3 regions of the Desulfosporomusa polytropa genome follow, and region 3 is predicted to be linked to each of the others. Evidence: riboswitches for the same ligand, from Rfam matches in the RefSeq annotation. Region 3 holds a riboswitch; each other region holds the start of a gene.
What was found. A riboswitch is a leader RNA that binds a small molecule or an ion and turns the genes downstream of it on or off. The one in region 3 is predicted to bind cyclic di-AMP.
Positions count from the first base shown of each region.

Region 1 (7,540 bases), 460 kb from region 3:
TAAGACAGCGATTGAGCGTACCGGAAAAGCTGATATGGTGAATAATCTTACTGCGTTATCACAGCAGCTGTCAGCACAAGATCAAGCAGCTGCTAAAGTAACTATTGTTAAAGCAGTAGAAACTGCCGTGCGCAGCAAAGTAGATGAGAAAGTTAAAGAAGTGGTAACTGGTCGACTGGCAGGCTATCAAGATGAATTTGATCTGCTTTCGACCTTGCTCAACAGTAGTAGTACCCTGACACCTGCAGCCGTCCAGAATAACAACTCTCTTGCCGGTGCGCCGCAAAACTATAGTAAGCTGATTAACATGACTGCGACAGCTTACGGTCCGGGTCCAATTGATAATGGTAAATGGAATGACCTGACTTATGTAGGCGGCAAGGTTAAAAAGGGGATAGTAGCCGTAGATCCTGCTGTTATCCCTATGGGAACCAAACTTTGGGTTGAAGGTTATGGCCAAGCTATAGCTGACGATCAAGGCAGTGCTATTAAAGGCAATCGTATTGATTTAGCGTTTAATTCCAGACAAGAAGCGCTGGATTATGGGATTCAAAATGTGAAAGTATATGTTCTCAAATAACCGGCTTCGGCCGGTTTTTCTTTTTTGCAGTTCATATCCCTTTTTATGGAGGCATATATTTGGAAAGAAGAGTGCTGTCTACAAGGAGGGATTGGAATGAAAGCTGCTTTGTTATTTAGATTTAAGCACAAGCAGATAATTTGTGGTATAGCGGTTTTGGCAATTGTAAGTATTGTCTTTAGTATAGCTGGCTTTGAATATATGGATGAACAAGAATTAGCGTCGCTAGATACCAATCAGCCCAACCAGACACCTACAGGCAAAGTGAGTGTGGTAATAAATACTCAATCTAAAGTACTTGAAGTTTACAATGATGAACAGGTATATAAAAAATACCGGATTGCAGTAGGCAAAAGTAAAACTCCGACACCGATTGGCGAGTGGAATGTGGTATGGAAAGACTATGATTGGGGAACCGGATTTGGAACACGCTGGATGGGGCTAAATGTTCCTTGGGGAACTTACGGTATACATGGGACAAATAAACCATGGTCGATAGGTCAATTTGCCAGTCATGGTTGTATCAGGCTGCGTAATAAAGATGTTGAAGAATTGTTTGAATGGATCCCAATTGGGACTCCTGTGCGTATCGAAGGCCAAAGGGTTAAAGTTAAAAGAACGCTTAAATATAAAACTTCAGGGCCTGATGTTGTTGCTTTACAAATGAAACTTAAAGAACTAGGCTACTTTGCGGGTAGAGCAGATGGCTTGTTTGGTGTTATGACTGAGGAAGCTGTTAAGGCTTATCAGACAGATAAAGGAATAACTACAACTGGTGCAGCTACTAAAGAGCTTTGCGCTGCTTTAGGGCTATAGAAATTGATTATCATAATAGCGTTAATGAACAAGTTGGTCTGATTGAAATGGCAATAAAATAGCGCCGCTAGGAAAGCGACGCTTAATGAAGGGGAGAGGAAATTATGCTTAGTTTAACCAAGCGCCAGGCGGCTATACTGCTTGGCGTTGTTTTATTGCTGATAGTGGCTGGCTGATTTACTGTGAGATGTTAACTGTAGGTTTAAGACCATCTATCAGCCCGTGGACGGGGGAGTTGTCTAAAGAAATTCTAAAAAACATGATGTAGTCTAAAAGAGGTGATGATAGTTTGCCACTATTACCACCCTTTCAGTTAAGCCGTCTGCCTGCGGGTGGGCGGTGTTTTTTTACTAGTATGGTGTTTTAATGACGATTGCAGTCCTTGGAGTCCAACGTCAAGTTTAAATAATCATAAAATTGACCACAACGTAAAAATAGTGTAATATTAAAATTAGCCGAATCCATTAGGTACGGGGGACCCAATAAACATATAGGGGTGAATCCGTGTTAAGCGGTAGGGCGTTCTCGACCTCTTTTCTTATGCCCGAATCCGACAGCTAACCCCGGAGGCTAAAAGCCATGAAGGTTTTTGTGTTTTGCGTTGCGAAACAGCTAACCTCGGAGGCGCAATATAAAGAGAGGTGATTGATTGGGAAAAGCATTATTTAAAGTGGTTTGTATAGTTTATCTCTTGTTAGCAGTCAGCGTTCCAATGGGAGGCTTAGCAGCAGGTGCAGGATCATCACAAGAGTATCCTGCTATAATGCTCGGGGCGCGCGGCGAGCAAGTGCGGATTGTGCAAAAACATTTGGCAGATGGTGGATTTTATGCTGGAGACATTGACGGTGTATTTGGTCCAATTACTGCCAAAGCTGTACAAGAATTTCAACGCAGTGCCTATCTTACAGTAAATGGTATTGTTGATAAAGAAACCTTTGCCTATCTTGGACGTTTGGCTGGTGAGCCAAGCAGGTATAGCCGCTCCTTGGTTATGAGAGCATCGGCTTACTCTGCGCATGATCCAGGTAATGGTAGTTATACATATGGCGGAAACCTTTTACGTAAGGGTTTAGTTGCTGTCGATCCGACGGTTATTCCTTTAGGAACCCGGTTATATATTCAAGGATATGGCTATGCAGTAGCTGATGATATCGGTGGCGCAATTAAAGGCAGTTGTATTGATTTAGCTTTTGATAGTCGCCGTGAGGCCTTGAATTTTGGTGTACAAAGAGTAACCGTGTATGTAGTTGACTGAGATTTGGCAGGTTTCGGCCTGCTTTTTTTATTTGCCATAGGTAGCTGTTACTAATATCCCCCGAATATTAAAAAGCCCCAAGTATTATACTACAGATAGAATTTTAGTATTTTACGGGGGTTGGTTAGGCTTGAATTTTATATCAAGTGAAATGCTGCCATTGGTGCTGGCTTTTGTTTCTGGGGTGTTAATGGCAGTACAAGGTTCGATTAATACTGGTTTGAGTAAGGTCATAGGCCTGTTAGAAGCTACTTTTGTCGTTCACCTTACAGGAACTATCTTAGTCATGCTACTACTATTCATAGGTAATCTAGGCAAGGGTAATCTGTCTGCATGGCAAGAGGCTCCGTGGTATTCCTGGTTGGGGGGGATACTTGGTGTAGCTATAATCTATCTAGTAGCTGCCAGCATTCCCAGTGTCGGTGTTGCCAATGCCACTACGGCTATTATTGTTGGACAAGTACTGACTGCAATTATCATTGACTACTTAGGGGGATTTGGTCTTGAACGGATGGCATATAGCCCCAAACAGGTATTAGGATTGGTATTACTTGCAGTTGGCGCTAGATTATTGTTAAAATAGTGTTTTTTTTATTTATTTCTTATAAAGGTGTTAACAAAGAAAAAATTATGCGGTATACTTATCATTAGGATTTTTTGGTAATGTGACTACCATAAGGAGGCAAGGCATGGATTTTAACTTTACTCCCGATCAACTTGATATGCATAAGATGGTGAAAGATTTTGTTGCTAAAGAAATTACGCCACATGCTTTGGAAATGGATAAAGAAGGTGTAGTTCCTTCTGATTTATGGAAGAAGCTTGATGAGGCAGGTTTGCTTAATTTAACTGTACCTGAAGAATATGATGGGCCAGGTCTTGACGCACTCTCAATTGCTCTAATCTATGAGGAATTGGGTAAAGGGTGCGCTGGTGTAGCTACAACAACAGCTGCAAATGCCTTAGCATCTTATCCAGTAGTACTCTTAGGGAATGAAGAACAAAAACGTAAAATGTTTGATGTCATAAATAATGGCAAGTTGGCTGCATTTGCACTAACCGAACCAGGTGCTGGCTCAGATGCTGGGGCAGTTGCAACAACCGCTGTTAAAGATGGTACCGATTATATCCTTAATGGTACAAAATGTTTTATTACCAATGGTGGTATTGCTGAAATATATATTATTTTTGCAAATACGCGCAAAACAGCTGGTATTCGTGGCTTGACAGCCTTTATTATTGATCGTGGCACACCAGGATTCTCAGTTGGTAAAGAAGAAGAAAAGATGGGAATCAGGGCTTCGAATACTTGCGAATTGATTTTGGAAAATGTACGTATTCCTGCTACCAATAGAATTGGCCGCGAGGGTGAAGGCTTTAAAATTGCGATGAAAACACTAGATGCTGCTCGGCCGTTTGTTGGTGCTGTATCTGTAGGTTTGGCTCAAGCTGCGTTTGAACTGGCTGTCAAATATTCAAAAGAGCGTGTACAGTTCGATAAGCCGATTGCCTCATTCCAACTTGTACAAGCTATGCTGGCCGATATGGCTATGCAGGTTGAAGCTGCCCGGCTGCTGGTGTACAAAGCCTGCTGGATGAAAGACCAGGGGGTTCCCTATTCTAAAGAATCAGCCATTGCCAAGTGCTTTGCCGCTGATACTGCCATGAAAGTTACGACTGATGCTGTCCAAGTACTGGGTGGTTATGGCTATTCAAAAGAATACCCGGCAGAAAAGTACATGCGTGATGCTAAAATTATGCAGATTTATGAAGGTACCAACCAAATACAGCGATTGGTAATTGCCAATAATATTCTGTACTAATTCATAATTTTGATGCTTGACTTTCATAGTTAACCGTAATATAATACATATGTATTTAGGGACTATAGCTCAGTTGGTTAGAGTACTACGTTGACATCGTAGGGGTCGCAGATTCGAGTTCTGCTAGTCCCACCAGTAAATTCAAGGCTTCCGAGATTTCGGGAGCCTTTTGTTATGTAAAGTTTCCGTTTGTTCAGGAAATTGTACCAAAGAATAACAAAAGGATAAAAAGAAAGCAGGCTATTTAGTCTGCTTTTTCTCATAAGATAAGAAAGTATAAGTTTTTGAGAGTCGTGGAGGTCTTATAAAACAAGGGGTGTCAAATACGAAAACCGGAACAGGTGGCTGTACTGTTTGCGTCCAGTAACCATCGTAACTCCCGTAACCCCTCGGCCTTTGCCGGAAAAAGCGTTCCGCAGGAGAAAAGCCGGGCGGTATTCCGTAAAAAAATCCGTACTGTCTGAGCGTAGCGAGTTTACGGATTTTAGGAATACCGCCTGGCTTTTCAGCTTTTGGAGGCTTGGGGCCTAGACCTTTTGTTACTTTTGAGGCAATGCCAAAAGTAAAAGGCCCTCACCTTGTATTCGATTGACCAAATATCTGATGTGTGCAAATTCAAAGAACTAGCCAAAAGCCAAGCCCATCCCATTTTAAGGATTGTTACCGCAAAGTATTCAAAGTACGAAAAGAATAACGGTATCGTGGACTAGAGCATTACTATTTTTTTGCTGAAGATTAAAAGGCCGCGCTAGCGATTTTCTTAATCTACCAGAATTTATAGTGCGACCGGGCAAGGTCGTAGTTCCAAGCGGGTGGGAATCCTGCCTGGTAAAGCCTAACCAGCAACCAGTACTGAGTCTTTGGATTCGATGCGGTAACGCGTCGAATTAAGCGTAGGACAGGGAGGTAGCAGGCCGAAAGCGATGAGCTGAAGGGATTGAGCTGCGAAATCTGTAATGAGAAGGCCGATGCTTTTATAAAGGCAGAAGGCAATATCTCGCAGGCCGAAATGGTGAAGGACTGTGAGACTTCTCCGGAGTCTGAGACCTTGGCATGCTACACACAATGGAATTATGGGAACCCGGGAGGCCCCGAAGCCCTCGACAGAGTATGGCGTAACAAGCGATACAAAGCAAGGAAGCCAAATGGCGTAGGGGAGTCGGATTGTCGAATAGTACCGAAGAAGCCTGGTAATGCGGGCGGAGGGAAGGCGGCAACAAAGGAAGGCTCTTGTTAGAGAAACATATACAACACGCAGAGGTTGATCCAGTATGCCCTTAAAGAAATACTGAGCAGAGTATATGAAGCAGACTTTTTAGACTGCTCCTGCGGGTTTCGTCCCCAACGAGGCTGTCACGATGCCCTGCAACTGCTAAACGAAATACTGACGACGAAACAAGTTAACTACATAGTGGATGCAGACATCAAAGGATTCTTTGACCATGTAGACCATGAGTGGATGATGAAGTTCCTCGGCCAGCGGATAGCAGACCCAAGCATACACCATATCATCAGAAGACTGCTGAAGGCAGGATGCATGGAGCAGGGAAGGTGGCAAGAAGTCGAAGAGGGAACCCCGCAAGGCGGGGTCATATCGCCGCTACTGGCAAACGTGTATCTCCACTACAGCGTAGACCTCTGGTTCGAGAAAGTCGTGAGACGCAGACTCAAAGGAGAAGCCTACATGGTAAGATACGCAGATGATATTGTCTTCTGCTTCCAGTACGAAACCGAGGCGAAATGGTTCTATGAGGAACTGAAAATGCGCCTGGGCAAATTCAACTTGGAAGTAGCAGAAGAAAAGACGAAGATCATCCAATTCGGGCGATATGCAGAATCCAATGCAAAAGAGGAAACTGGCGGAAAACCGGACACGTTCGACTTCCTAGGCTTCACGCACTACTGCGGGCAAAGTCAAACAGGCAAATTCCGAGTAAAGCGCAAAACAAGCCGTAAGAAAATAAAGGCAAGCCTAGCGCGAATGAAGGAATGGCTGAAGGCGAACCGTGTAATACCCATATGGGACTTGGTAGATAAACTAAGAAGCAAAATGCGAGGGTACTACCAATACTACGGGATAACGGACAACATTTTTTCGCTAGACCGATACGCTTACAAAGTCAGGATGCTTCTATTCAAGTGGATGAATCGGAGGAGCCAGAAGCGCAGTTTTACCTGGGAGAAGTTCAACAAATTTCTCGATAAATGCGCTCTCCCTAAACCGCGCATCCGTGTGAGTATATTCAAGCGCCGTCCACACATTGGCTATATCTAGTGAACTTACTTTGCAGAGCCGGATGCGTTAATAGCGCTCGTCCGGTTCGGAGAGGGGTTATAGGCTGAGAAGCCTATTTTCTACTCGACACTAAATTCTGTTGATATAAGAACGACTAAGGCTTCTGCCGGCGTCCTGAGGGACTTGGCACAAGCCAAGTCTTTTCTTATCTTCCGCCTACAAGATTCGTCTTGGTGGGCGGTTTTTTTATTTACTTGGCTAGATGGTGGGGTGTGGACTCAAAGCTTTATAGGGCTACAGCCAGAAAATGGTAACTTAGCCGATTGTCAATATTGATGGTATCAGGAATATGCTGGTATTAGTAGAGACTATCACAACAATGTCAATGAACAGGCTAGGAATGATACTAGCGTTCAAAAGATGGGAGGTAATAAATAGTGACAGATGAACAATTAGCTTATCAAATAGCAAAAGGGATTGGTGAAACTGGCGTAGAAGGCGGTTATGACAGTGTAACATGTTCTACTGCTGGCGATTATCCTTCCATGGGTATTTCGCAATGGGAAGGGCTTGATGGCGGTAGGGGTGATACTTTGTTAAGTTATATTGACGGTGGAAGCCAATTTGCAGGACGCACCTACTCCGACATTGAAAGCAGCCGAGAATTAGACGCTTTATCCACTTTGCTTGATTCTCCCCAAGGGAAAGAAGCACAAAATCTGATTTTGGCGAATGATTGTCTAGAAATGTACATTCCGGAATTAAAAAAAGTTCCAAATTTTACGAATCCTGCTTGCATTATCTATACCGGGATATGGTGTCCTACTTCT
Region 1 is NZ_AP042400.1:1,128,404-1,135,943, forward strand. It holds gene ACZ449_RS07145 (3D domain-containing protein) at 1-580, shown strand, start outside; gene ACZ449_RS07150 (L,D-transpeptidase family protein) at 677-1,396, shown strand; cyclic di-AMP (ydaO/yuaA leader) riboswitch at 1,840-1,983, shown strand; gene ACZ449_RS07155 (peptidoglycan-binding protein) at 2,046-2,651, shown strand; gene ACZ449_RS07160 (DMT family transporter) at 2,782-3,234, shown strand; gene ACZ449_RS07165 (acyl-CoA dehydrogenase family protein) at 3,341-4,474, shown strand; tRNA gene ACZ449_RS07170 (tRNA-Val) at 4,533-4,609, shown strand; gene ACZ449_RS07175 (reverse transcriptase domain-containing protein) at 5,736-6,749, shown strand; gene ACZ449_RS07180 (hypothetical protein) at 7,148-7,540, shown strand, end outside.
Region 1: linked by a shared signal. The riboswitch ahead of ACZ449_RS07155 (peptidoglycan-binding protein) and the one ahead of ACZ449_RS04795 (C40 family peptidase) in region 3 are both predicted to bind cyclic di-AMP.

Region 2 (7,540 bases), 1.6 Mb from region 3:
ACCACAATACTGTAAGCAGCCAAGAACCAGCATTCAGATGGTCATAGATAATACTGCGCAATAGTTCCGCTTGCTCAAGTAAATAGCGAAATAATACAATAATCACTCCGGTAATAGCACCAATTAAAATGCCTTCACCAAATAGTTTGAGACGAAAATCATGCCAATGAGTTAAAGCGTAATAAAATTTACTTGTGTTACGTGTATGCATAAAAAACTTCCTCTGGATAAACTTTGCAGTATGGCCTTGATAATAACATTATATATCAATATGAAATCCATGCCACATGCAATACACTTTATTTTGTCATTGGGTTTGAATATTGTCAACTAAAAATTCTCTTTTTGGAGGACTTGTCATTAACTCCGTTAATTTAGACCAATACACAATCTGACTGTCAACACAGCAATGCATCCAGCCTAGACGAATGCATTGCTTTATTTCGTTACTTGATGAACTGGGCAACGGTCTCCACTAATACGATCTAAAAAAGTAAGTTCATTATAATTTGAAGCCTCCTGAGGAGCGAACTTCAAAATTTGTTTCAAGCATTTTTTACACACTTTTTTACCAACTGAATTAATTAAGGCAGAAGACATCCCGAGTCGTTTTAACCGAACGCTCCGCTCTTCAACAGTTATAACAGGCATGTCTACTACGTCGTCACTGATCACCATTAATCCTGTTGACCCCTTAAACTCTGGATCACTACGTACTATACAAAGTTTATTCATTTTTCTAGCTAGTTTTTTATATTTCTCAATAAAGCAGAGTCTAATGCTTCCATCCATCATCATCGTGGTAGCTCTTTTATCTTTTAAAGCTTGAATTATTTCCGGATAAATAACTGCCTCAGACACTTGCTTTTTGGAGAGCAGTCTAATCACATTTTCCTTAAACTCACCTAAATAATACACTTTCTCATCATGCTTAAATTCTGTTATTCCATGCATTCCAACCATTAAAGCCTTTTCAAGCCTATCCTTTTGTCCCCACGCACTTATAGCTTCCGATCGAATGCCTTCATCCATAGGAATCCCCCACATTTTATAATCTGTTTATCAGTATTACACTTCATAGTTTTTACAATAAATAATTATTTATAAAAAACCAATTCCTTCAAAAAAAACACTTGACCCACCACCTGCCCTTTTCTAATCATATGCATAGTCTCAATTCCGCAAATTGTTTTCTCCACAGTCCCAAGACTATTAAATTCCAGCACTGGCTTAACCTTTCGTTGTGAACTCATTTCAGCAAAGCTGAAACATTGGGGGTTCAGGTGGAGAGTCTACTCCACCTGAACTGACGCCGCCTGTAGAGGCGGGAGTCTTGACTCAGCGATTAAGATAAATTGATGGTCTTGCTCTATGATGTTGTTCAAATACTTTACTTTCCTCAGCGTTGTTTTTACTGATATGCTCCCATCATAAATCAATTCGTAAATTGCAACTTCGGTTGCTGCATTATCTAGCTACCAAAGGCCAAAAGCGTCGTTAAAGTAAAATCAATACACCGGAATATTTTGTCTAAACATCTCAGCAATTATTGTTTCCATAGTATACAATCCTGGGGGTTGGCCAATAAGACATTTTACTGCAAAAATAGCCCCCTGACCAAATGCTCCCCTACTTATGCTTTCATGCTGCAACCGTATAGTTTGATTGGGCATCCCAAAGATAATTTCATGACGCCCAACGATTCCACCAACACGAATAGAATTTAGGTGTTCTTCCTCATTGAGACCAAGTAATTTCGCAATTTTCTTTGCCGTTCCAGATACTTCACGTTTTCCCTTAAAATGCTCCTCTACAATTTCAATATCTGCATGAGGCGCTATTTTTTGCAAAATTTGAGCTGCTACCATCAAAACGTTAATCCCTAGTGTAATGTTTGGAGAATATAATATCGAATTAAACTTTGCAAAGGATTTTATTAGATTGATTTCCTCCTGTTCATATTTTGAAATAGCAGATACAATTGGAATTCTTGCTTCCGCTACCTTTCTGTATAAATAAACCCCTGAAGAATTCGAAAAATCAACAAGGGCATCAACTGGCCTTTCATGAAAAAAATCATTATCGACATCCTCAACAGAAAAAATCTTACCTGCATCAAACTCATATCCCAACAATCGGCTTGCATATTTGTGACGGTCCTCATAACCTTTACGAATCACCCATGTCAATGCAAATTGACTGTCATTCAAGAATTCATTAACAATAACTTTTCCCGTTTTCCCAAAACCGAAAATACCAATTCTAATTTTTTTCAATACTAACTCCTCCTTAAAAACTGCAATTCATTAGTTTTTTGCTACCTTCTTCCTGCAAGATGGTAGCCTAACTGATAAAATCAGTCTTTGAGAAGGACACTAAAAAAACTGTTTTTTTAGTACTGGCAGGACTAATATATCCTTCTCTTTCAACGCCTACGAGGTTAGCTGACGGATTCGGGCAGAAAGAAATTGCCCTACCTGTTTCACAGGATTCACCCCAAAAACGGGTCCCCCGCTTCCACTAAAAGGAACTCGGCGATTGCCTTATGGATTAAGTAAAACTCCATAGCCGTATCACATGTCGCCTTCACATTTGAAACCAACCTCCTCGCATAAGTCATCTCTAAAAAGGCAAAGAGAAGCCTCTGGTGACAGGCTCCTCCATAAACATAATTATACTTTTCTATATTGTACATTATTTATTATAGTATCGTCAATTTATTTAATTCCATTTAATTGCAAAAAATATATTTTCTCCCAAATGGACGATTCATGCAAATATCGTATAAGCCTAGTCAGAACTAGCTACAAATGTAGTCCGTCCTGAACAGGTAATCAACCATCAGGACCTGTAAATGCAGTTGTGAGATCTCTATAGGAGTGTAAATTTGTCGCCGATTTCAATAGAAACAAGGCTTTTTTGGTGTTAGGACATCAAGTTTGCTGCATATATATCTTGAACTATATTTTACTATGATTATTGAGAACTAAAAAAGGGGTTGAGAAATTGGAACAATTTATTCACAATATAATTCATCATTTTCTGGTCTCTTTTGGTATAGTAGCAGGAGCGAGCAGCTGCGCTAGTCTTGCTGCGTTAGTGTGCAATAAGCCACCACTAAAAACAATGATTGATGTAGCTATATCCCTTAAAATCTGGGCTGTAGCCGTAAGTCTTGGAGGCACATTTTCATCCTTCGAAGCACTAGAACAAGGGATTTTTAAAGGTGAGTTAAAAGCAATAATTAGACAATTAACTTACATTATAGCAGCACTATGCGGTGCCAACATTGGGCAAAGCTTGGTGATTCTAATAAAAAGATGTGGGCAACTATGGACCCAATAAAAAAATCACGGCAGCGAATTTATGGAATATTTTTAGGAACTGGATTTATTTTAGGTATACTGATAGGTATTATTTTTATAACCTTAATTGTCAGCTATAAGATCGATGAATTTCATGAACAAGTTCACCATTTACAAAGTGCCATTGCTGACAGGGAAGTCCGATTACAAAAATTAGAAGAAGTGATTAATCATAGAAGATACCTCGTAAAAGATATAAACATTCGCCTAGAATTCGATGGTGATTACCTAGAACGACTTAGTCTTGAAAAAGCTCTTAAAGATAGATGTAATATTTTATTAGGGAAAGAAGTAAAAACAATTGATTGGGACTTAGTCATTGCAATGATCGATAATAGAATATTGCGCTTACAAAACATTGAATACCAGGCACATGTGAATAGACTTGTCATTGCCGAAGTAGTTCAACTTTGGATTTTAGTAAAACAAATATGATACTGAACAGTGAAAAGTTTGATAGTCCTTCCGCTTCTTCATGCAATAGCAAATCAACATGATTCCCCATCAAGCAATATCCATAAAGATCACAGTTACTATTTTGCGGTGTTTTATCTTGCCGTATTATTGCTGAGCAATTTGTGACCCTGAAGGTTAATTAATGGATTATTAACCGCTTCGAGTATATGCTATTATCTAAAATTCCAGTAAACCTGTCTCCTTCTAACATTTATCATCAATACGGTCAATCCTCAATAGTAAGGAAACAAAACAAACCGTCCCCTTGTATCCTTTTATACATATATCCCCCAAATATACATGCTAAAATTTGGGGTGAAACTGAATGTATATAGCAACGAATTATGGCCAGTATATATATAGCAAATAATCTAAGATGGGAGGCACATTATGGGAAATATTAATACGAGTAATAATCAGGATAATATTGCTATAACGCAAGAAGCATCCTATACAACTGGTTTGGACAATATAAGTCGCGCCATTCATAATCAACCTTTGAAAGAAAATAATAGCCAGGCAAATGAACGCCTATGGAATAACATCATAAATGATTTTGAGCAAATATATCCTCATATTGATGAAAAAGATAGGCAGAAAGTTGCAGCTTCTAGAGAAGGCATAGAAGACGTTGCTATTGTATAAAGTAGCCGACATACCCATTGATAGACTTACGAATCTTTTTGTTTAGCATGTGTGTAGGATAGAGACAAAAAATCTAATATTTGCTTCCGATTTATTATCATCCTAAACAGGAGATAGTAAACGTGGATGTGATGAGTAATTATCGTGTCAACCAATGCACAAATGAAGAGGTACTAAAATGGAATATTTTTTAGCACCTCTTCATTATTGTTTCAAATCAATTAAATCAAGACGAATTATCAAGTCAAGTACAGGAATTTGTCGGGTTGAATAACCAACTACACGAAGGTTTTACTATTTATTGTGGCAGTATTCGACAAGGGCTTCAATGAGTGCATCAATATCGCTTTTACTATTCATGGGCGAAAAGCTGATCCGTAGTGCACTGTCGGCCAAAGCGCGACTTAATCCGAGCGATTCCAGCACGGAAGGGCCTCTGGTATGATTGGACTTACATGCTGCTCCGCTGGAAATGTAAATATCCTTACCATCAAGATAATGCAGGACCGTTTCATTTTTTATTCCCGGCAAGGAAAAATTTACGATATGGGGAGCACCCTGTTTATTTGAATTTATAACCGCCCTAGGTAGTTTATCAGTTATGGCCCGGATGCAATAATCTCGAAGTCCGATCATATGCGGTATATCTTTGCGCAGATTAGAAAAAGTTAACCGTACTGCTTCACCGAAAGCAGCAATAAGCGGAGAACTCTCCGTCCCTGAACGCAGACCCCGTTCCTGCCCGCCGCCGAACATGATAGTATACATATTTACGCCCTTTTTCACATAAAGCGCGCCGGCACCCTTGACACCATGTATCTTATGCGCACTGATACTGATAAGATCGGCTCCAATGCTAGAAGCGGTGAATGGTAATTTCCCAAACCCCTGCACAGCATCACAGTGCAGCAACGCCGGAGAGCGTTTTCGTTTAATTATTGTTTTAATTTCATTTATGGGGAAAATGCAACCTATCTCATTGTTAACCATCATCGCACTTACCAGTACGGTTTGCTCATCAATGGCCCTTTCCATAGCTTCCATATCCAGTTGGCCCCCTGGCGCTGAAACATACTCCACCTCCCAGCCTTGTTTTTTCAGATCTCGTATCGTTTTAGTTACGGCAGCATGCTCAGCTACCGTGGTTACTATTCGTTTACCACGATTGGAATTAGCTAAACAAGCACCCATTATGGCTAGATTGTCAGACTCGGTGCCGCCAGAAGTAAAATAAATTTCTTCAGGTGCTACCTCAAGAGCATCAGCAATATTTCGGCGGGCTTTCTCCATTTCGAACTTGCTTTTCGCCCCTAGACGATGTAGCGACGATGGATTTCCGTATACTTCCGTAAGCATGTTCACAACCTTTTCCGTTACCTCCGGATATGGCCTAGTGGTTGCGCTATTGTCCAAATATATCTCTGACACTTTCCTACCTCCGTTCATTTCGTTACTTTCCGGCCAACCTACTGTTGCTATTGTGTATTATTCGATTATGTTTCAGCTACAATTTTCCCGATGTCAGTTATATCATATCCGCCAATGTTGCCAAATTCTTTTTTGAATGTGGCGGAACGGATAATCCTTAGCATGGTCATGACCTCATGTGTATTGAGGTCATCTTTTTTTATAATAAGCTGATAGCGTTCTTTTTTTATAGGGATAAATTCAATATTATCCACTTGTTTTGCGATTTTTTCATTTCCGATAGCAACATCCACCTCACCACTACTAACTGCACTGGCTACTGTCAAGTGAGATGATGTCTCGTTGATATAGCCATTAATCTTCATGCCGCTAATTCCAAGAAGTCTAAGATTCTCATCAAGTAGCACCCTGGAACCTGCGCCTTTTTCTCGGTTGATCATCGTAACGTCCTCACGCGCAAAATCACTCCACGTGTTAATGTTTTTCGGATTTCCTTTTGCAACATAGAATCCTTGCATTCTACATGTCAGATGGATAATGACAGCCGGAATCCCAGGGAGTAGTCTCCTTACATATGGAATATTGTACTGGTCTGTATCGCCATCCCACAAATGCGCTGCAGTAACCTGAACCTTCCCTTGATACAAGGAGATTAGGCTGTCATAGCTACCAATATACGCACGCAGTGCTGATACTCCATTTAATCTCAAATAGTTTGACAAAACATCTAAAATAACATCTTGCCCACAAATAATGAAGTTTTTGCTGCTTTGATTCGAATCAAACAATAAATCACTTTGGAGAAGCTCCTTGTTACTTGATGATACCTGCATACTTCTTGATTTTGCAATATAGTTATCTACATCTTCTTGTGTGAACCGAACTTTACGTCCGACTTTATAGGATGTGATTTCACCTCTTTTAATCAAATCATAGATTGTACTTTTACTAACATGTAAAATATCTGCCACTTGCTGTGTAGACAGTGCTTTATTATTATCCATTCATATCCGTCCATTCTATATTTATGTGTGATTTAATGTAATTATATATCATTTCGTATGTTTTTGCCACTAATCACTAGACTAAGTGCCTTTTAGTGATATAATTTATTTGAAATCACGTACAAATTACTACTTTTTCGCGTTTATATGCAGTTACGTATTGATTCGCACATTTTCAAGCAAGAAAGGAACGAGTTATGGTTAATTTATTACTTACTCTCTTGGCCGGGGGAAGTTTAGGTTTGGCATTTTATAAAATAAAAGTCCCTGGAGGACTTATGATTGGTGCCGTTCTTGGCGTAGCGGTGATAAATGTATTGTTTGGGGTTGCTCATATGCCAAATGAAGCAAAAACATTAGCCCTGATTATAGCAGGAGCGTTCATTGGTTGTACTGTAGAGAAAAGTGATTTAAAGCGTCTTCCTTACATTGCGAAACCGACTGCGCTTATGTTATTTGCGTTTTTAATACTTAATTTATTTGTAGGCACAATTATTTATTTAATCAGCCCTTTAGATTTAGTAACATCGTTAATGTCAGCGGTACCTGGGGGAATCAGCGATACACCGATTATAGCAGCAGACATGGGAGCCGATGCACCGAAAGTTGCGGTCATGCAAATGGTACGTCAAGTGCTGGGGA
Region 2 is NZ_AP042400.1:2,222,884-2,230,423, forward strand. It holds gene ACZ449_RS12260 (ClC family H(+)/Cl(-) exchange transporter) at 1-211, opposite strand, end outside; gene ACZ449_RS12265 (DUF1694 domain-containing protein) at 439-1,032, opposite strand; gene ACZ449_RS12270 (4-hydroxy-tetrahydrodipicolinate reductase) at 1,509-2,276, opposite strand; cyclic di-AMP (ydaO/yuaA leader) riboswitch at 2,416-2,547, opposite strand; gene ACZ449_RS12275 (YtrH family sporulation protein) at 3,007-3,345, shown strand; gene ACZ449_RS12280 (hypothetical protein) at 3,333-3,800, shown strand; gene ACZ449_RS12285 (hypothetical protein) at 4,212-4,466, shown strand; gene ACZ449_RS12290 (cysteine desulfurase family protein) at 4,761-5,894, opposite strand; gene ACZ449_RS12295 (substrate-binding domain-containing protein) at 5,960-6,898, opposite strand; gene ACZ449_RS12300 (AbrB family transcriptional regulator) at 7,096-7,540, shown strand, end outside.
Region 2: linked by a shared signal. The riboswitch ahead of ACZ449_RS12270 (4-hydroxy-tetrahydrodipicolinate reductase) and the one ahead of ACZ449_RS04795 (C40 family peptidase) in region 3 are both predicted to bind cyclic di-AMP.

Region 3 (7,540 bases):
ATATGGGTAAGTGTGCTTAGGTGCCTTGGTGAGTGCGCATAAATGCTATTGGGTACTATATATAATAAAAAAATATTTTTTTATTCTGACAAATGAAGAGGAAACAGAGAAAAAAAACAGAATACCAAATTAAGGATTATTAAACAGTACTTATTTTTAAGGGGGGCGACTATGGAAAAGCGCGATACTCTTTGGGGACTATTTCAGAAAAAAAATATCAGTAGACGTGACTTTCTCAAGACATGTGTGGCCTTGACTAGCATGATGGGGCTGTCTACTGAACTACTTCCGCAAGTCATAGAAGCAGCTGAGAAAAAACCGCTGCCGCCGGTGATTTGGCTCCATGGTCATGAATGTACCGGCTGTGATGAAACGTTTATCCGGTCCCAGTCACCGTTGGCTTCAGACCTGGTACTCAATATGATTGCTCTTGAATATATGGACGTACTGGCTGCTACCGCTGGCGAACAGTTAGAGCATCATTTAGAAGAAACTATGAAACAATATTCCGGTCAATATCTTTTGATATTTGAAGGGGCTGTTCCAGAAGCGGAAAATGGCATATATTGCATGGTAGGCGGTAAGCCCATTATTGAGACACTGAAACGTGTAGCTAAAGATGCCGCCGCTATTATTGAAAATGGTTCTTGTGCTGCTTGGGGTGGTATTCAGGCCGCTAGACCAAATCCCACTAAATCGGTGTCTGTCAGTGACGTAATTAGCGGCAAGCCTATTATTAAAGTGCCTGGCTGTCCGCCAATTCCTGAAGTATTGACAGGCACAATTATGCACTATGTTTTATTTGGTCAGTTACCGCCTGTGGATAATCAAGGACGGCCCAAACAATTTTTTGGCAACAGGATTCACGATACCTGTTACCGGCGTCCTTTCTTTGATTCTGGTATGTTTGTCGAGAAGTTTGACGACATGGCAAGTAAAGCTGGCTGGTGCTTGTATAAGGTAGGCTGCCGAGGGCCAGAAGCCTATAATTCCTGTGGTAATATGCGGTGGTGGAATGGCATGAGTTATCCTATCCAATCAGGTGCACCTTGTGTAGCGTGTGCTGCCAAAAATTTCTGGGATAATGACCCATTCTATGAGCGGTTACCCAATATCCCAGTGCCTAATACTATTGTCAATGCAGACAAAGTTGGCGCTGTTTTGGCTGGCGTGACTACTGCCGGTGTAGTGGCTCATGGTATAGCATCATATGTCCAACACAAACAACATGAGTCGAAAGCAGAAAAAGAGCAGCAAGGTAATGACCAGAATAAGCCTGAGCGCGGTCAAAATGAATAGTGGACAAGGAGGAACGGCATAGATGAAACATATCGTTGTTGATCCAATAAACCGGATTGAGGGCCATCTGCGGGTTGAAATCAAAGTAGATGAAGCTACCGGTAAAGTCGAGGATGCGCTATCTAGTGGTACTGCGTGGCGCGGAATTGAATTGGTTTTGAAAGGCCGCGACCCACGGGATGCTTGGATGTTTGCTCAGCGGATTTGCGGCGTTTGTACAACTGTACATGCTTTAGGCTGTTTACGAGCTGTTGAAGATGCGCTAGGAATTGAAATCCCTAAAAACGCCAACTATATGCGCAATATAATTGCTGCATCCCAAATGATTCATGACCATATTGTGCATTTTTACCACCTGCATGCGTTAGACTGGGTAAGTCCAGTAGCTGCACTCAAAGCTGATCCTGCAGCTACAGCAGCTCTCCAAAACACTGTATTGGAAAAATATAGCCTCAAGTTTGAGGGACCTGTTAGTTTTGATACCAGTGCTTATGCTAAAGATTTCCCCAAAGCAACTACCGCGTATTTTAGAGAGATTCAAAATAAGATAAAGGCTATTGTCGAGAGTGGACAACTTGGCATTTTTGCAGGTCACTATTGGGATCATCCTGATTACAATGTATTGCCGCCAGAAGCTCATCTTATGGCTGTGTCTCATTATTTAAACATGCTTGACCGTCAGCGAGAGCTAGTATACTCACATCTTGTTTTTGGCGGTAAAAATCCTCACCCCCACTATATTGTCGGGGGAATGCCCTGCTCTATCTCCATGAATGACATGAATGCGCCGGTCAATACTGAACGGTTAGCACTTGTGGGCACCTCAGTTAATCTGGGTATAGACCTGGTAAATAATTTTTATATTCCTGATCTACTGGCAATTGGCGATTTATTTGTTAAGGCAGGCTATGTGGACGGTGGTGGATTGGCCGGACAAAGGGTATTATCATTTGGAGATTTTCCGGAAGAAAAATATAACGGTGTTGCTAACGGCGATTATTTTAAAAATTTATTAGTCAACTCAAGTGGTGTTGTTGAAAACTTTGGCCAAGGTGTGGCAAAAGCTACCTTCTATCCGCTTGAAGGCAAAGACTTAACTGATCCGAACGTTTTGGCTGAAGGTGTTGAACATTCTTGGTACAATTATCCTGAAGCTGGAAAAGATCTTCATCCTTGGAGTGGTGTTACTAACCCGCAATATACCGGTCCTAAAGAAGGGACCAAAACCAATTGGAAATATCTTGACGAAACTGGTAAATATTCCTGGATTAAGACTCCTAAATGGAATGGTAAAATGGCTGAAGTTGGTCCGCTGGCTAAGTATATTGTTGTATATACTAAGGTTAAACAGGGCCTTATTCAGCAGCCAACTTGGGCCGAAAAGCTTATTGTTGATCAAATTGATGCTGTGTCTAAACTTCTTAACTTACCACCGGAGACCTGGATGCCTACCACGGTGGGGCGGACAGCAATCCGCGGGCTGGATGCTCAACTGAGTGCCTACATAAACAAATACTTCTTTGATAAGCTGATAAATAACATCAAAGCCGGTGATACTACAGTGGCCAATACGGCTAAATGGGATCCGGCAACTTGGCCGAAGGAAGCTAAAGGTGTGGGTCTACACGAAGCACCGCGCGGTGGTCTTAGCCATTGGGTAACCATTAAGGATGGAAAAATCGACAACTATCAGGCTATTGTTCCTTCAACCTGGAACGCTTGCCCACGGGATGACAAATCTGGTCATGGTGCTTATGAAGCCAGCATGATGGAAACCAAAGTAAAAATTGCCGAAAAACCGCTTGAAATACTGCGGGTGCTTCATTCTTTTGATCCATGCTTAGCCTGCGCGACCCATCTATTTGACAAAGAGGGCAAGGAAATTACGGTAGTTCGCACAGACCCGTATTTATAGGAAAAGGAGGATACCGGTCATGCGTCAAGGAGCCATGAAACCCTATTACCTGTTTAGCCCATGGACACGGATTTTCCACTGGGTCATGGTAATATGCGTATTTATCCTATTTGTTACCGGGCTGTACATCGGTAACCCTTTTTTCCTGGGGACACAGGGGATGGAACCTACTTTTGCCGTTACTAATATTATGTCAATGGAGATGATACGATATATCCACTTTCTCGCTGCGTATATCCTTGTTATCTCCTTTATCCCGCGCATTTACGGCTTTATTATTAATCCAGGCGATAGGTTGTTGCCTAAACCCTGGACAAAGCTGTATTGGACAGGAATTATGGATACCCAAATGCATTATATGTTTATGCGCGGCAAACATCGGCCCTATTTAAGAAATTCGCTGGCTAGGTCAGGCTATTTAGCGGTGTATTTCATGTTTTTAATTGAGATCATAACCGGTTTCGCCATGTATTATATGGTTGAGCCTAACCGCTTTTTGGCAAAAATCTTTGGTCCTTTCAATAACTGGCTGGTCAATGAATATGTGGTACACATGATTCATCATTTTGTTGCCTGGTTTATCATCCTGTTTGTCATTGTGCATGTATATATGGCCATCAGGGCTGATTTTACAGAAAAAGGCAGCGAGATATCTGCTATGTTTTCGGGCATTAAATATATGGAAGAAGAGCCGGATGATGTAGGGGATATAATAGATACTAAGAAATGCAAGGCAAAGTAGGAGCTCTATCTATGAAAAAAATTGTTGTTCTTGGTGTTGGCAATATCTTAATGCAAGATGAGGGGTTTGGTGTCCGGGTGATTGAAGAAATCACCCGGCGCTATACATTCCCGGAACATGTGCAAATTCTTGATGGCGGCACTCTCGGAATGGAACTACTACGCTTTATTGCTGGTGTCGATTGTCTGTTGATTATCGATGCGGTAAACGGCGGCGGACAGCCTGGCGAGTTTTATCAATTTGCCAATGAGGAAGTTAAGGTTTATTTTAAACAAAAGGTATCTATGCACGAATTAGGGGTTCAGGATGTGCTAACAGCGCTCGAGCTTTTAGCAGAGCCAGTAAAAGAAATAGTCGTTTTGGGCGTTCAGCCCGCTGTTATTGATATTGGTCTTGAACTGAGTCAGATTGTGCAACCGACTATTGAGCAGGCTGTATTACGGACGCTTGCTGTTTTAGATTCTTGGGGTATAAACTACCTTCAGCATACATAGTAATCTACAAATGCGGGAGGTGGGGATTTGAACTACCGTGTTCTGTATGTTATTCTTACCCTGAGAGAAGAACCAGAGGTATTTCCTGCCGAGGATTACCGGTATAACCAGGAAAAGAATTGTCATGAGTTATTAATTACAGTCTTTGACCAAAAACTTTGGGTAGATACCCGGGCCGTGAAGTTGAGAAAAGTAGCAGGATCTATTTTTTGCTGGCAAGAATATGAGCAAGGGCAATACATAGAACTTAATCAATCAGATGCAGTTTGCCCCGAATGTGGCTGGTGGCGATGCCATGATTGTGACTCTTGCCGGTGTAATAAACCGTAATACAGGATTTATTACAAAAACAATATACATACTAGCAGGAAAAAGAATACTTTATGCGTATAATATATAATGGTATAACGTAATTCTTTCATGGGGAGTGGTTGATTATATTACGCGGTATTCGTGGTGCAACAACTGTTACAACTAATAATCGTGAAGAAATCTTTGAACATGTCGCTGAACTTCTTGTGGCAATCTCACAGGAAAATGTGCTGAATACCGAGGATATTGGTGCAGTAATCTTTAGCTCAACCCCTGATCTAGATGCAGCCTTTCCGGCAGCCGGGGCAAGAAAGGCTGGTTGGACGCAAGTACCGCTATTTGGGACGCAAGAAATCGAATGCCCTGATGCGCCGGCGCTTTGTATCCGCGTACTGGTTTTGTGGAATACTGATCTTGGGCAACATGACATTAAGCATGTTTATCTACATGGTGCTGCTAATTTGCGTCAAGATATTCAACGATAATGATAAGATTACCGTCTTATGGATAAAACCTGTTTTGCAATTTGCAAGGCAGGTTTTATGTTTTATTTTATAGAGTATAATTGCAATCACATGCTAGCAATGTAATAATATAGTGGTGACAAGGAGGTTTGCATATTAATGAGCGTAATGAATAATTCGATATCTATTGTTGTGCCAGTATATAATGAGCAGGATAATGTTGATAACTTTTACAACGAAGTTGTTAAACATATGGAGCAAATGTCATATCGTTTTGAACTTATCTTTGTTGATGATGGCTCAAGCGATGCTACTCCACTTATTTTGGAGCGTTTAGCTACTGCTGATAAGCGGGTGCGGGCGCTTATTATGGCTCGCAATTTTGGCCATCAGGTGGCTTTAACCTGTGGACTGGATCATGCCCAGGGAGAGGCGGTTATTACCATGGATGGTGATATGCAACATCCGCCGGAAATGATACCTTTACTAATTGGTAAATGGGAGGAAGGTTTTCAGGTTGTCCAAACCGTTAGGATAAATACCGAAGGTGTATCCTGGTTTAAGAACATTACCTCAGGTATGTTTTATAAGCTAATGAATGCCCTATCTAATGTCCAGGTTACAGAGGGTGGCTCTGATTTTAGATTGTTGGATAAGCAGGTGGTAGACAGTTTTCGGCGCTTTCGGGAACGAGCCAGATTTATTCGCGGCATGATTAGTGCGATCGGTTACCGTCAAACCAATATTGAATTTATTGCTCCTAAACGGTTTGCCGGACAATCTAAATTTTCATTAAAAAAAATGCTGCATTTTGCCCTTGACGGGATTACTGCTTATTCGAAAACACCACTTCGTTTTGCATTTTATATGGGCATTATACTGGGATTTGGCAGCATTGCCCTAACTATGCATGTTCTCTACATAAAACTCTTTACTGCTGAGGCTGTACCTGGTTGGGCAACAATTACCGCTAGTATTCTACTACTTGGGGGGGTGCAATTGGCGGGAATTGGTATTATTGGTGAGTATGTTGGACGGATATTTGAAGAAGTAAAACAGCGTCCACTCTACTGGCTGCGGGCTGAGATTGGCCAACAAACGGCAAAAAATAAAGAGTGAACTGTTGGTGAAAAAAATAGTTGACCTAATAAATGTAAAAAAAATACGGTTTTGGGAAGGAATTTTTAAGTTTAAGTCGAATAATAATAAATAAGAGCATTATAGAAAGCCGAATCCAGCTCAGGTACGGGGGAACCAAGTTAAGGGGGTGAAACTTGATAAGCGCCAGCTTTTCAAGTAGGGTGCCTGCAACCCTAACCCGTCAGCTAACCTCGGAGGCCAGTGAGAGGAGAAACCAATTTGCACAATTTTTCCAGGATTATTGTCGCTTTATGCCTCTTTTTAGGTACAACTGCTTTTGCCTATGCGGCGGGAACATATGAGGCTGGCGACCAGGGAGATGATGTAGCCGCTATTCAAGCTCAGCTGAATAATCTGGGTTTTAATGCTGGTACAGCAGATGGCGATTTTGGAACTCTAACGGTTAATGCTGTTAAATCATTCCAAAAAGAACGTGGTCTTGAAACAGACGGTGTGATTGGAGCGCAAACCTACCGTGCTCTGATGGGACGGGATATTCCAGCCAGTCGTGATTCCTCTACCGCTTCGGTAAGGCGTATCATACAGACTTCCTTGAGTTACAGAGGGGTACCGTATGTGTTTGGGGGGACGACCCCTGACGGTTTTGACTGTTCTGGTTTTACCCGCTATGTTTTTGCTCAGAGCGGTATTTATTTGCCTCGAATGGCTGATGAACAATTTGAAGTTGGACGGCATGTATCGTATAGTCGTCTTCAACCTGGAGACTTGGTGTTTTTTAGCACCTATACTTCAGGAGCATCTCACAGTGGCATCTATATTGGTGATGGTAGATTTATCAGTGCGACGTCTAGCAGTGGTGTAAGAATTGATAGTCTAGATAGTGGCTACTGGGGTTCATGCTATATTGGTGCTCGACGGGTGATGTAAACTAGAAAGGAAGGCATTGTTGGCCTTCCTTTTTTAGTTTAAATACAAGTATTAATGGGCGGATTTTTACATAAGTACTTGTATTTAATGCTAGTAACTGCGACAATATAAGTGGACAAGTTAAGCAGTATTAAGTGGAGATAGATTATGTTTAGTTTTTATTGGCGAAAGTTTATAGAACCATATTGGTTATTAGCTTTAACAGCTGTAATGTGTTTTATTGTTGCAAGTTTAGCGGGCTTGGCGGCGCCGCTGGTAGTTAAGATGCTTATTGACGATGCGCTGA
Region 3 is NZ_AP042400.1:667,352-674,891, forward strand. It holds gene ACZ449_RS04760 (hydrogenase small subunit) at 172-1,299, shown strand; gene ACZ449_RS04765 (nickel-dependent hydrogenase large subunit) at 1,322-3,214, shown strand; gene cybH (Ni/Fe-hydrogenase, b-type cytochrome subunit) at 3,234-3,956, shown strand; gene ACZ449_RS04775 (HyaD/HybD family hydrogenase maturation endopeptidase) at 3,968-4,450, shown strand; gene ACZ449_RS04780 (hypothetical protein) at 4,478-4,780, shown strand; gene aroH (chorismate mutase) at 4,882-5,247, shown strand; gene ACZ449_RS04790 (glycosyltransferase family 2 protein) at 5,386-6,345, shown strand; cyclic di-AMP (ydaO/yuaA leader) riboswitch at 6,443-6,581, shown strand; gene ACZ449_RS04795 (C40 family peptidase) at 6,604-7,254, shown strand; gene ACZ449_RS04800 (ABC transporter ATP-binding protein) at 7,402-7,540, shown strand, end outside.